DNA from 3 places in the Janthinobacterium sp. 61 genome. Region 1 is predicted to be linked to each of the others. Evidence: predicted binding sites of a transcription regulator. Region 1 holds the regulator's gene; each other region holds the start of a gene.
The links. The regulator HrcA, encoded in region 1, represses chaperone genes, less so after heat shock. The targets are predictions, from matches to a motif close to TTAGCACTCNNNNNNNNNGAGTGCTAA.
Positions count from the first base shown of each region.

Region 1 (3,276 bases):
CCTTGCAGATACAGGTTGCCGCCGCTGCCGCCGCAGGCTGCCAGTGTGACGGCGCAAGCCGCCGCCAGCATCGAGCGCAGGTACAAATTTTTCATACATTCTCCAAAACGAATTAGGTTGGGTAGCGCAACGCGGACGCTGGCGCCGCATTGGAATGGCGCCTATTTTAGTCTATCTGGCAAGCCGAATGATCTTGCCTTGTATCACCCTGTAACAATTTTTCGCCGGGAAGCGCCGGCCCGGCCCCATTTTACGGTGGCACCGCCATGTCGGCGGCGCCGATCGGTGCGACAATAGATGCAGCCTGCGCATCGTGGCGCGGCATCCACTGTGAGTCCCATGTCCCTTACCCCAGTAAAACCCGCCGTGCCGCCCAAGGCCATCCTGTTCGATCTCGACGATACCTTGTGGCCCATCGCGCCCGTGATTGCCGCCGCCGAAACCCTGCTGCACGACTGGCTGGCCACGCATGCGCCCAGGGTGGCGCAGCAGTTTTCCATCGAGGTGCTGCGCCAGCACCGTCTGGCCATGCTCAAGGAGCAACCGCATTTCCATGGCAACCTGATCGAGTTGCGGCGCGCCGGCCTGCTGGCCGCTTTCGAGACCGCTGGCGAGGATGCCGCCCTGGTCGAGCAGGCCATCGTGCACTTCCTGGCCGCGCGCAACCGCGTCCAGCCGTATGACGACGTCTTGCCTGGCCTGGCCTGGATGCGCCAGCGCATGCTGGTCGGCTCCATCTCGAATGGCAATGCGGACCTTGACATTATCGGCCTGGCGCAGCATTTCAAGGTATCCATCGCCGCCAGCGACTTTGGCGTGGCAAAGCCCGATGCCAGCATCTTCCTGGCTGCGTGCGCCGCGCTGCAGGTGGCCCCGCACGAAGCCGTGTATGTGGGGGATGACCTGTATTTCGACGTGACGGGAGCGCAAGGGGCGGGCATGCGTGCCGTCTGGATGAACCGCAAGGGCAGCGACGCCCACCTGGCCGCCGGCGTGCAGCCCGACGCCATCTGCGCCAACTTTGACGAGTTGCTGCTGTGGCTGCAGGGGCAACTGGAAGATTGATCGCCGCCGGACGGGCGAACGTGCATAATAGGAGCTGTCAGGCGCCGGGGATGCGCGTCTGGCCGCTGTTTTTGCTATTTATACTGCTACTTGTCTTGCTACTTATTTAATAGAAAATTTGTCCAACTAATTACACCATGCAACTCGATACACGTGCCCAAACACTGCTGAAAGCCCTGGTCGAGCGCTATATCGCCGACGGCCTGCCGGTCGGTTCGCGCGCCTTGTCGAAAATTTCCGGCCTGGATTTGTCGCCGGCCACGATCCGCAACATCATGGCCGATCTGGAAGAGCTCGGTTATGTGTCCAGCCCCCATACCTCGGCTGGACGCATACCCACGCCACGCGGCTACCGCATCTTTGTCGACACCTTGCTGACTGTCCGGCATCTGGACGAGCACCTGGTGGAGTCGCGCATGCGCCTGCAGACGCCGCAGCCGCAGAAAACCATCGCCAACGCGGCGCAAATGCTGTCGTCGCTGTCGCAGTTTGCCGGCGTCGTGCTCAGTCCGCGCCGGGAATCCGTGTTCCAGCAAATTGAATTCCTGCGCCTGTCCGAAAAGCGCATCCTGCTCGTCATCGTTGCCCCGGGCGGTGACGTGCAGAACCGCTTGCTGCTGACGGAGGCCGACTACACGCCGGCGCAATTGATCCAATCGGCCAATTACATCAACCAGAATTATGGCGGCCTGTCATTCGACGCCGTGCGCGTGCGCCTGCAGGGCGAATTGCGCCAGCTGCGCGACGATATGGGCAGCCTGATGCAGGCGGCCGTGGAAGCGGGCAGCGAAGCGATGGCCGACCATAGCGACGACATGGTGATTTCCGGCGAGCGCAACTTGCTCAGCGTGAGCGATCTGTCATCGAATATGCATTCGCTGCGCCAGATGTTCGACATGTTCGAGCAAAAAACGGGCTTGATGCAGTTGCTCGACGTGTCGAGCAAGGCGACGGGCGTGCAGATTTTCATCGGCGGCGAATCGAACCTGGTGCCGATGGATGAGATGAGCGTGGTGACGGCGCCGTATGAAGTCAACGGCAAGATCGTGGGAACCTTGGGGGTGATAGGACCGACGCGCATGGCGTATGAGCGCGTCATTCCTATCGTCGATATTACGGCTAAATTACTGTCGAGCGCGCTCAGTCATCATTGATGCAGCTCAATGCTGCGCCAGCCGCCCCGTAGGAGCGGCCGGCAAGCGTCAGGCTGTTTTATGCGGGCAAGCCGTCTTGATGCAGTTGCCGTAGATTGCCAAGGCGTGTTCGGCGATCTTGAAGCCGCGCTCTTCAGCCACTTTTTGCTGGCGGATTTCGATGTCTTCGTCGAAGAATTCTTCGACCCGGCCACAGTCGAGGCACACCAGGTGGTCGTGGTGGGAACCTTCGTTGAGTTCGAAAATTGCCTTGCCGGTTTCAAAATGGTTGCGGTTGAGCAAGCCAGCCTGTTCAAACTGCGTCAGGACACGGTAGACAGTTGCCAAGCCGACATCCATATTGTCGGCCAGCAGAATTTTATAGACGTCTTCTGCTGTCAGGTGGCGTACCGGGCTACTCTGGAAGATATCGAGTATCTTCAGGCGTGGCAGGGTGGCTTTCAGGCCGCTTGCCTTGAGATCACTAGGATTGTTACTCATGTTTGTTGCTCGTATGTGGGTCAGGTGCTTTATCATATAGCGTTTTGTCGGGGAGTGCCAAAATATGCATTTTTTGGCAGGCCGGTCACTCCTGGCGTTTTGTTCATCCAATTGAGGTCATTTATGCGCGTAACACCGGCTGTATTGCCATCTCTCTGGCACCGTATTTCATTTCGAGCACCAGTCATGGCAGGCATGGTCTGTGTCGCGCTCGCCATGTCCGGCTGCGCCAGCCGCGGCATCCTTGGCGAAAAGCCGGCAGCCAGCCAAAAAGAAGGCAAGGAAGTGGTCCCCGAACAGGGCGCACAAACGACCACCATTACGCCGCTGCAGAAATTCATGTGGTTTTTCTCGCCGTATCGTCCTGACATTCAACAAGGCAACTTTGTCTCCGAAGAGATGCTGGCCCAGTTGAAAGTGGGCATGACGCGCGAACAAGTGCGTTTCGTCCTCGGCACCTCCCTGCTGACCGATATTTTCCATGCTGACCGTTGGGATTATCCATTCCGACTGGCACGGGGCAGTGGCGAAACCACCAGCAGCCGCGTGGTCGTGTTCTTTGATAAAGAAGGCAAGG
Region 1 covers NZ_PJMQ01000001.1:3,946,339-3,949,614, reverse strand. Annotated here, with positions in the region: gene CLU92_RS18005 (hypothetical protein) at 1-95, opposite strand, end outside; gene CLU92_RS18000 (HAD family hydrolase) at 340-1,065, shown strand; gene hrcA (heat-inducible transcriptional repressor HrcA) at 1,203-2,219, shown strand; gene fur (ferric iron uptake transcriptional regulator) at 2,268-2,699, opposite strand; gene CLU92_RS17985 (outer membrane protein assembly factor BamE) at 2,823-3,276, shown strand, end outside.

Region 2 (3,276 bases), 1.3 Mb from region 1:
TGGCGCGTCCCCTGTCGCTGTCGGGCGGCGAACAGCAGCGCGTGTCCATCGCGCGCGCCATCGTCAACCGGCCACAAATCATCCTCGCCGATGAACCGACGGCCAACCTGGACCGCGCCAGCGCCAACAAGGTGCTCGACGCCCTGAAAGCCTTTCATTCCGTGGGCGTGACCTGCCTCATTTCCAGCCATGACGAACAGATGCTCGACGCCGCCGCCCGCGTGATCCACCTGAAAAACGGCCAGCTGGTGGCCATCGACAAGGCCACGCAAGCACCCGTCTTCGCGCCGCCCGATCCCGATTTTGCCCCGCCACCTGGCCCGGATGACGCGCAGGGAGAACAGGCATGAGAGGCTGGTTCCGTCAACACCGCTTCGCGCTGGGTTCGGCGCTGATTCATTTGCGCAAGTCGCCGGGCGGCTTCCTATTGAACGTGCTGGTCGTCGCCATCGCCCTGTCGCTGCCGTTCGCCGGCCTGACCATGCTCGATAATGTACGCCCCATGTCGGAACAGATGTCGGTCGATCCGGAAATCAGCGTTTTCCTGAAGATCGACACGCCGCGCGAGCAAGCCGTGGCCCTGGCCAGCGCCATGCGCAAGATCGTGGGCGAGCAAAAGGCGAAGATCGTCTTCATCCCCCGCGAACAGGCACTCGACACCCTGAAAAACAAGAACGGCCTGGCCGACGTGCTCAGCACTCTGGGCGACAATCCCCTGCCCGACAGCTATGTGCTGAAACTGGACGCATTCAGCAGCGCCAGCGAAGCGCAGGATGTCGATGCGGTGGCGGAACAGTTGCGCCATCTGCCATTCGTGGAATCGGCGCAAGTCGATTCGGCCTGGGTCAAGCGCCTGGCGGCTCTGCTGGGCGTGCTGCGCCTGGTGCTGCTGCTGCTGGCCATTACCCTGGGCGTGGCCGTGATCGCTGTTGTCTTCAATACCATCCGCCTGCAAGTAATGCAGCAGCGCGATGAAATCAGCATCTCGAAATTGATCGGCGCCACCGACACCTTCATTCACCGCCCCTTCTATTACACGGGCGCCCTGCTGGGCTTGTGCGCCGGCGCGCTGGCCCTGGGCGCCGTGGCGCTGGCCTTGCATCCGCTGAACACGGCGATTGCCGAGTTTGCCCGCCTGTATGCGTCCGAATTCCAGCTGGTGCCGCTGGCACCGCTGCCGATGGCCGGCTTGCTGGCCGTCAGCGCCGGCCTGGGCCTGATCGGCGCCTTCCTCTGCGTACAGCGCCACCTGGCGCGCCTGAACTGACCGTCACTCCCACGGCGGCGCCCCAGGCGCCGCCGTGCGCCTCACCCTCTCCTTGTTTTTTACCATCCACGCCATGTTGTGGTTATCTTGATATTTAGCAAGTATTCTTAAGGTTCGCTTCAGCCAGAGGCCGTAGACTAGCCATGTTGTCGTAGCGAGCCGTGCAGCCCTCTCAGGCGCGAGGGGGCAGGTGCACACACTGCAGCAACCATGCGCCTTGGCGGCGCGTTTTAGATAAATTATCAACTAGCAAACCGCCATAGCATTTAGGCTATCAGGACGATTAAATGTGCTGATTGGCACTCTCAAGCAGAGAGTGCTAATATAGGGACATACCAACAGCAGAACCGCCATGAGCGCCAGATATAGATGGAGCCGCGATCTGCAAGTGCAAGACCGAATACGCAAAACGAACAGACTATCGGGCCACGTCGCGTGACATGGCCAACTGGAACAAAGCAAGACTACGAGGGAGAAAACATGACTATGATGTCCGCAACATCCGCATTGGTTCCGACCAAAAGTAATGCGCTGGGCCTCGGGTTCACTGGCAATCTGGGCAATATCGACGCCTATATCTCGGCCGTGAACCGCCTGCCCATGTTGACCCACGACGAAGAAATTTCGCTGGCGAAACGCCTGCGCGAAAAAAATGACCTGGCCGCCGCGCAAGAGCTGGTGCTGTCGCACCTGCGCCTGGTGGTCTCGATTGCCCGCGGCTACCTGGGCTATGGCTTGCCACATGCCGACCTGATTCAGGAAGGCAATATCGGCTTGATGAAAGCCGTGAAACGATTCGATCCGGACCAGGGCGTGCGCCTGGTGTCGTACGCCATGCACTGGGTGAAAGCCGAGATGCATGAGTACATCCTGAAAAACTGGCGCCTGGTCAAGGTTGCAACGACGAAGGCACAGCGCAAGCTGTTCTTCAACCTGCGCAGCCACAAGACGGGCCTGGACGCGATGACGCCGAAACAGATCGATGCCTTGGCCAAGCTGCTCGACGTGAAGCGCGAAGAAGTGATCGAGATGGAAACGCGCCTGAGCGGCCGCGACATCGCGCTGGAATCGCCGACCGACGATGAAGACGACAAGTTTTCGCCGATCGCCTACCTGTCGTCGGAGCAAAGCGAACCGACCAAGGTGCTGGAAGCGGAACAAGTGACGCGCCTGCAATCGGAAGGCCTGGAAACGGCACTGTCCAAGCTGGACGCCCGTTCGCGCCGCATCATCGAAGCGCGCTGGCTGGCCAACGACGACGGTTCCGGCGCCACCTTGCACGCTTTGGCAGAAGAGTTCGGCGTATCGGCCGAGCGCATCCGCCAGATCGAAGTGGCGGCGCTGAAAAAAATGAAGGGCGCGCTGGCAGCTTACGTATAAAGAAAGCCATTCCGCAATGCAAAAGGCGCCGCAAGGCGCCTTTTAGTTTTATTACTTGATGTTTATCAACAGATAAACATGGCAGCTTATTAAGCTGCAGCCAAGCCCTTGACCAGGATTTCGGCGACCAATTCATTCAGATCTGCGCCGCGCTCCTTGGCCAGTGTCTGCAATTGCAAGACCAGATCGCTGTTCAGTTTGACGGCGAATGGCACCAGGCCCAGGGCCTGATCGCGCTTGCGCTGCTCGCGGCGGTCGACGACCACCGCTTCCTTACCGAATGCACCGGCGCCGGGAACATTCATCTTTCCCATCAGTTTCTTGGCATCGCTTTTCGCCAGGGCAGTTTTTTTCATGGTTGTTTCCTGATTTTCAAAACAGCCATTCTACGCAGTAATCGGCGCGCCGCGTGGCCGGCGCATCAATTCATCCGCAACGCGCCTATGGTGCGCCAGGAAAATATCATTTTGTTATTATTATCCCATGCGTGGACGCCGCGCCAGGGACGTTCTACCTGAAAGGAAAAACATGCCTAATCTGACCCGCTTTTGCCCTACCCTGTTACTTCCCCTGTTTTTTGCCTTCCTGGCAGCGCTGGCTGGCTGCGGCGCGGCCGGCAGCACCGGCGA
Region 2 covers NZ_PJMQ01000001.1:5,288,057-5,291,332, reverse strand. Annotated here, with positions in the region: gene CLU92_RS24060 (cell division ATP-binding protein FtsE) at 1-350, shown strand, start outside; gene ftsX (permease-like cell division protein FtsX) at 347-1,267, shown strand; gene rpoH (RNA polymerase sigma factor RpoH) at 1,754-2,647, shown strand; gene CLU92_RS24045 (hypothetical protein) at 2,737-3,003, opposite strand; gene CLU92_RS24040 (hypothetical protein) at 3,176-3,276, shown strand, end outside.
Region 2: a site for HrcA is predicted at 1,564-1,590, ahead of rpoH (RNA polymerase sigma factor RpoH). Genes of this name have one in related genera too.

Region 3 (3,276 bases), 680 kb from region 1:
CGCCGAAGCCAGGTGCTTTCACTGCGCAAGTTTTCAGGATGCCGCGGATGTTGTTCACAACCAGGGTCGCCAGCGCTTCGCCTTCGATGTCTTCTGCGATGATCAGCAGTGGACGGCCAGCTTTAGCGACTTGTTCCAGTACCGGCAGCAGGTCACGGATGTTCGAGATTTTCTTGTCGCACAGCAGGACGAATGGGCTGTCCAGTACGGCAACTTGTTTCTCTGGGTTGTTGATGAAGTATGGCGACAGGTAGCCGCGGTCGAACTGCATGCCTTCAACGATATCGAGCTCGTCGTTCAGCGACTTGCCGTCTTCAACGGTGATCACGCCTTCTTTGCCGACTTTTTCCATCGCTTCAGCGATACGCTCGCCGATCGAGTAGTCCGAGTTCGCCGAGATCGCGCCAACTTGGGCGATTTCTTTGGTCGTGGTGCAAGGACGGGCGATTTTCGCCAGTTCTTCGACGGTTGCAGCAACTGCTTTGTCGATACCGCGCTTCAGGTCCATCGGGTTCATGCCGGCGGCAACGAACTTCATGCCTTCGCGCACGATGGCTTGTGCCAGTACGGTGGCGGTGGTGGTGCCGTCGCCGGCGTTGTCGCTGGTGCGGGAAGCAACTTCCTTGACCATTTGCGCGCCCATGTTCATGAGCTTGTCTTTGAGTTCAACTTCTTTCGCTACCGACACACCATCCTTGGTGACGGTAGGGGCGCCGAACGAGCGCTCCAGGACCACGTTGCGGCCTTTCGGGCCCAGCGTTACTTTGACTGCGTTGGCGAGGATATTGACGCCTTCGACCATCTTGGCGCGCGCTGCGTCGCCGAATACTACTTCTTTAGCTGCCATGTTCAATTCTCCTGAGTTTCGGGATGTATCTGTCTACAACGTGGAAACAATTACTTGACGACGATCGCCATGATGTCTTCTTCGCGCATGACCAGCAGCTCATCGCCGTCAACTTTGACGGTTTGGCCGGCGTACTTGCCGAACAGGACGCGGTCGCCTACTTTGACATCCAGAGGACGGACTTTGCCGTCGTCGAGAATCTTGCCATTGCCTACGGCAAGGACTTCGCCTTGATCCGGTTTTTCAGCAGCTGCATCAGGAATGATGAGGCCGGACGCAGTTTTGGTTTCCTGGTCGAGGCGTTTGACGATGACGCGATCGTTCAATGGGCGCAGATTCATACAAAACTCCTTAAAGTTCAATGGATAAGTGTTGCTAAATGAATACATGTCCGGCACAGCGCCAGACGTGCTTTCAGTGACCGCCGTTGAAAGCAGCCCGCAACGGTCAAGCAAACCCCAAGTCATCCTGTCCTTGCCTGTATCCGGCAGTGGTGCATCGCGGCGTCGCCCGCCGCGTAGCGTTCCCTGCAGTGGTCTGGCAAGCACCATCAGTCCTGAGGATTGCTACGAAAGAGTTTGTTAGCACTCTCTACTAACGAGTGCTAATTATAGGGACGGTATGGGTCAACTTCAAGGGCTTATTCAAGAGGAATATATACATACACGATAAGCAGAGCCTGCATCTGCACTGGGTTTGCGCTGGCGCAAGCCAACTTCCCGGGCGTCAGCAACAGCAGCGACTCTAGCATGCCGTCCGCATGGGGGGCGTTCCTGTACGCGCAGGATACAGAGTTTTACTATGGAATTTGATAAGATGATTGTAATTGCATATCAATATCGTCACACATCATTACTTGCACCAGAAAGAACACCATGCCATTCCCGATTTCCCATCCCGCCCTGCGCCTGCTGGGCGCCACCCTCATCGGCCTGGCCTGCCTGGGCAATGCCGCCGCGCAAACGCCCACCATCGTCGACGAGATTACCGTGGCGACCCTGACACCGCTGGAAAAGGAAATGCTGCTGAACGACTTGTTCAACGATTTGAACAAGGATGACGACGACCAGGAAGCACATGTATGGGACAACGGCGGCGACAGTGGCGTGCTGGTGAAAGTGACGTATAACTTCAGCAATTCCGGCATGACGGAACACAGCCTGAAGGCGCACGTCTGCCGCGACCTGAAATTCGTCGTCACGGCGGGCGGCAAGTCGCAGGACCTGAGCCGCCGCACCTGTTCGCAAAACAGCGGCAAGTGGGACGTGCAGGGCAAGGATCCGGCACCTATCGTATATCCGCCGTTCCTGTCGGACGTCACCATCGCCAGGCTCAATGCCAAGGAACAGAAAGCGCTGCTGACGGCCGCCGTGCGCACTTTGAAAGATGAAGAGGATGGCAAGACGCGCCAGTGGAGCAACAAGGGCTTGGGCAATGCGGTGCCGCTGGCAGTGCGCCTGACGCCCTCGCGGACGGACGCCAAACCTGGCAGCTACAGCCGCACTTGCCGTGACTTGACGATGGTGCTTGACGGCAAGGGTGGGCAACAGACGCTGACGCGCCGCTCTTGCGAAAACCGCTATGGCGGACTCGATATCGAACCTGATTACGTCGACGAGTAAACGCTGCCATCGGGGCGCTGGAAGATGCGCGCACTTGGCGAAAAGCGCCGGAAAAAGTGTGTATTGTCCGCCAACTGCCCTGCATTGATGTAAATATGTGTGACAGCGGCGTGATTCGATTGACGCCCATGGAGCGTCCGCCCTATAGTGGCGGGATGATTTCCGAATTCAACGAATTATCCGACAAGATCGGCCTGCTGGCCGAAATGACCCATGCGCTGCGCCGTGAAAACGCGCAATTGCGCAAGGACAATGCCGCGCTGGCCGCCGAGAACGCCCTGTATGTGCAACGCATGCGCGAGGCGCAGGAGCGGGTGGAAGCGTTGCTGGAAAAAATTCCCGAACTGGTGCAAGCTGGCCTGGAGCAAGCCGCTTCGGAAGCGGGCGCCTATATTGCCGAAAACGAGAGGGAAGCGTAATGCCGCGTGTCGATGTCAATATCATGGGCCAGTCCTACAGCATGGTGTGCCGCGACGGTGAAGAGCGTGCGCTGCGCGAAGCGGCAATCTATCTCGATAGCAAAATGAAAGCCATCCGCGACGCGGGCAAGGTCAAGGGCAATGACCGCATCGCCGTGCTGGCCGCTCTGGGCGTGGCCGCAGAATTCCTCTCCGTAAAGTCGCCGCAAGGTCCGCTGTCGGAGCTGACGATACTGGAAGTGAAGCAAAAAATCTCGGCCATGCATACTGTGCTCGATAGTGCGTTGACGCCCCAGGAAAATCTTTTTTAAACACCGAACCAAACCTGCTGCGCGTCGCGCCTTGCGGCCTGCGATGCTCGCTGTGCTCAAGCACAGCTGCGCTTCTT
Region 3 covers NZ_PJMQ01000001.1:3,265,546-3,268,821, reverse strand. Annotated here, with positions in the region: gene groL (chaperonin GroEL) at 1-847, opposite strand, end outside; gene groES (co-chaperone GroES) at 898-1,188, opposite strand; gene CLU92_RS14975 (hypothetical protein) at 1,723-2,469, shown strand; gene CLU92_RS14970 (DUF904 domain-containing protein) at 2,598-2,888, shown strand; gene CLU92_RS14965 (cell division protein ZapA) at 2,888-3,199, shown strand.
Region 3: a site for HrcA is predicted at 1,429-1,455, ahead of groES (co-chaperone GroES). Genes of this name have one in related genera too.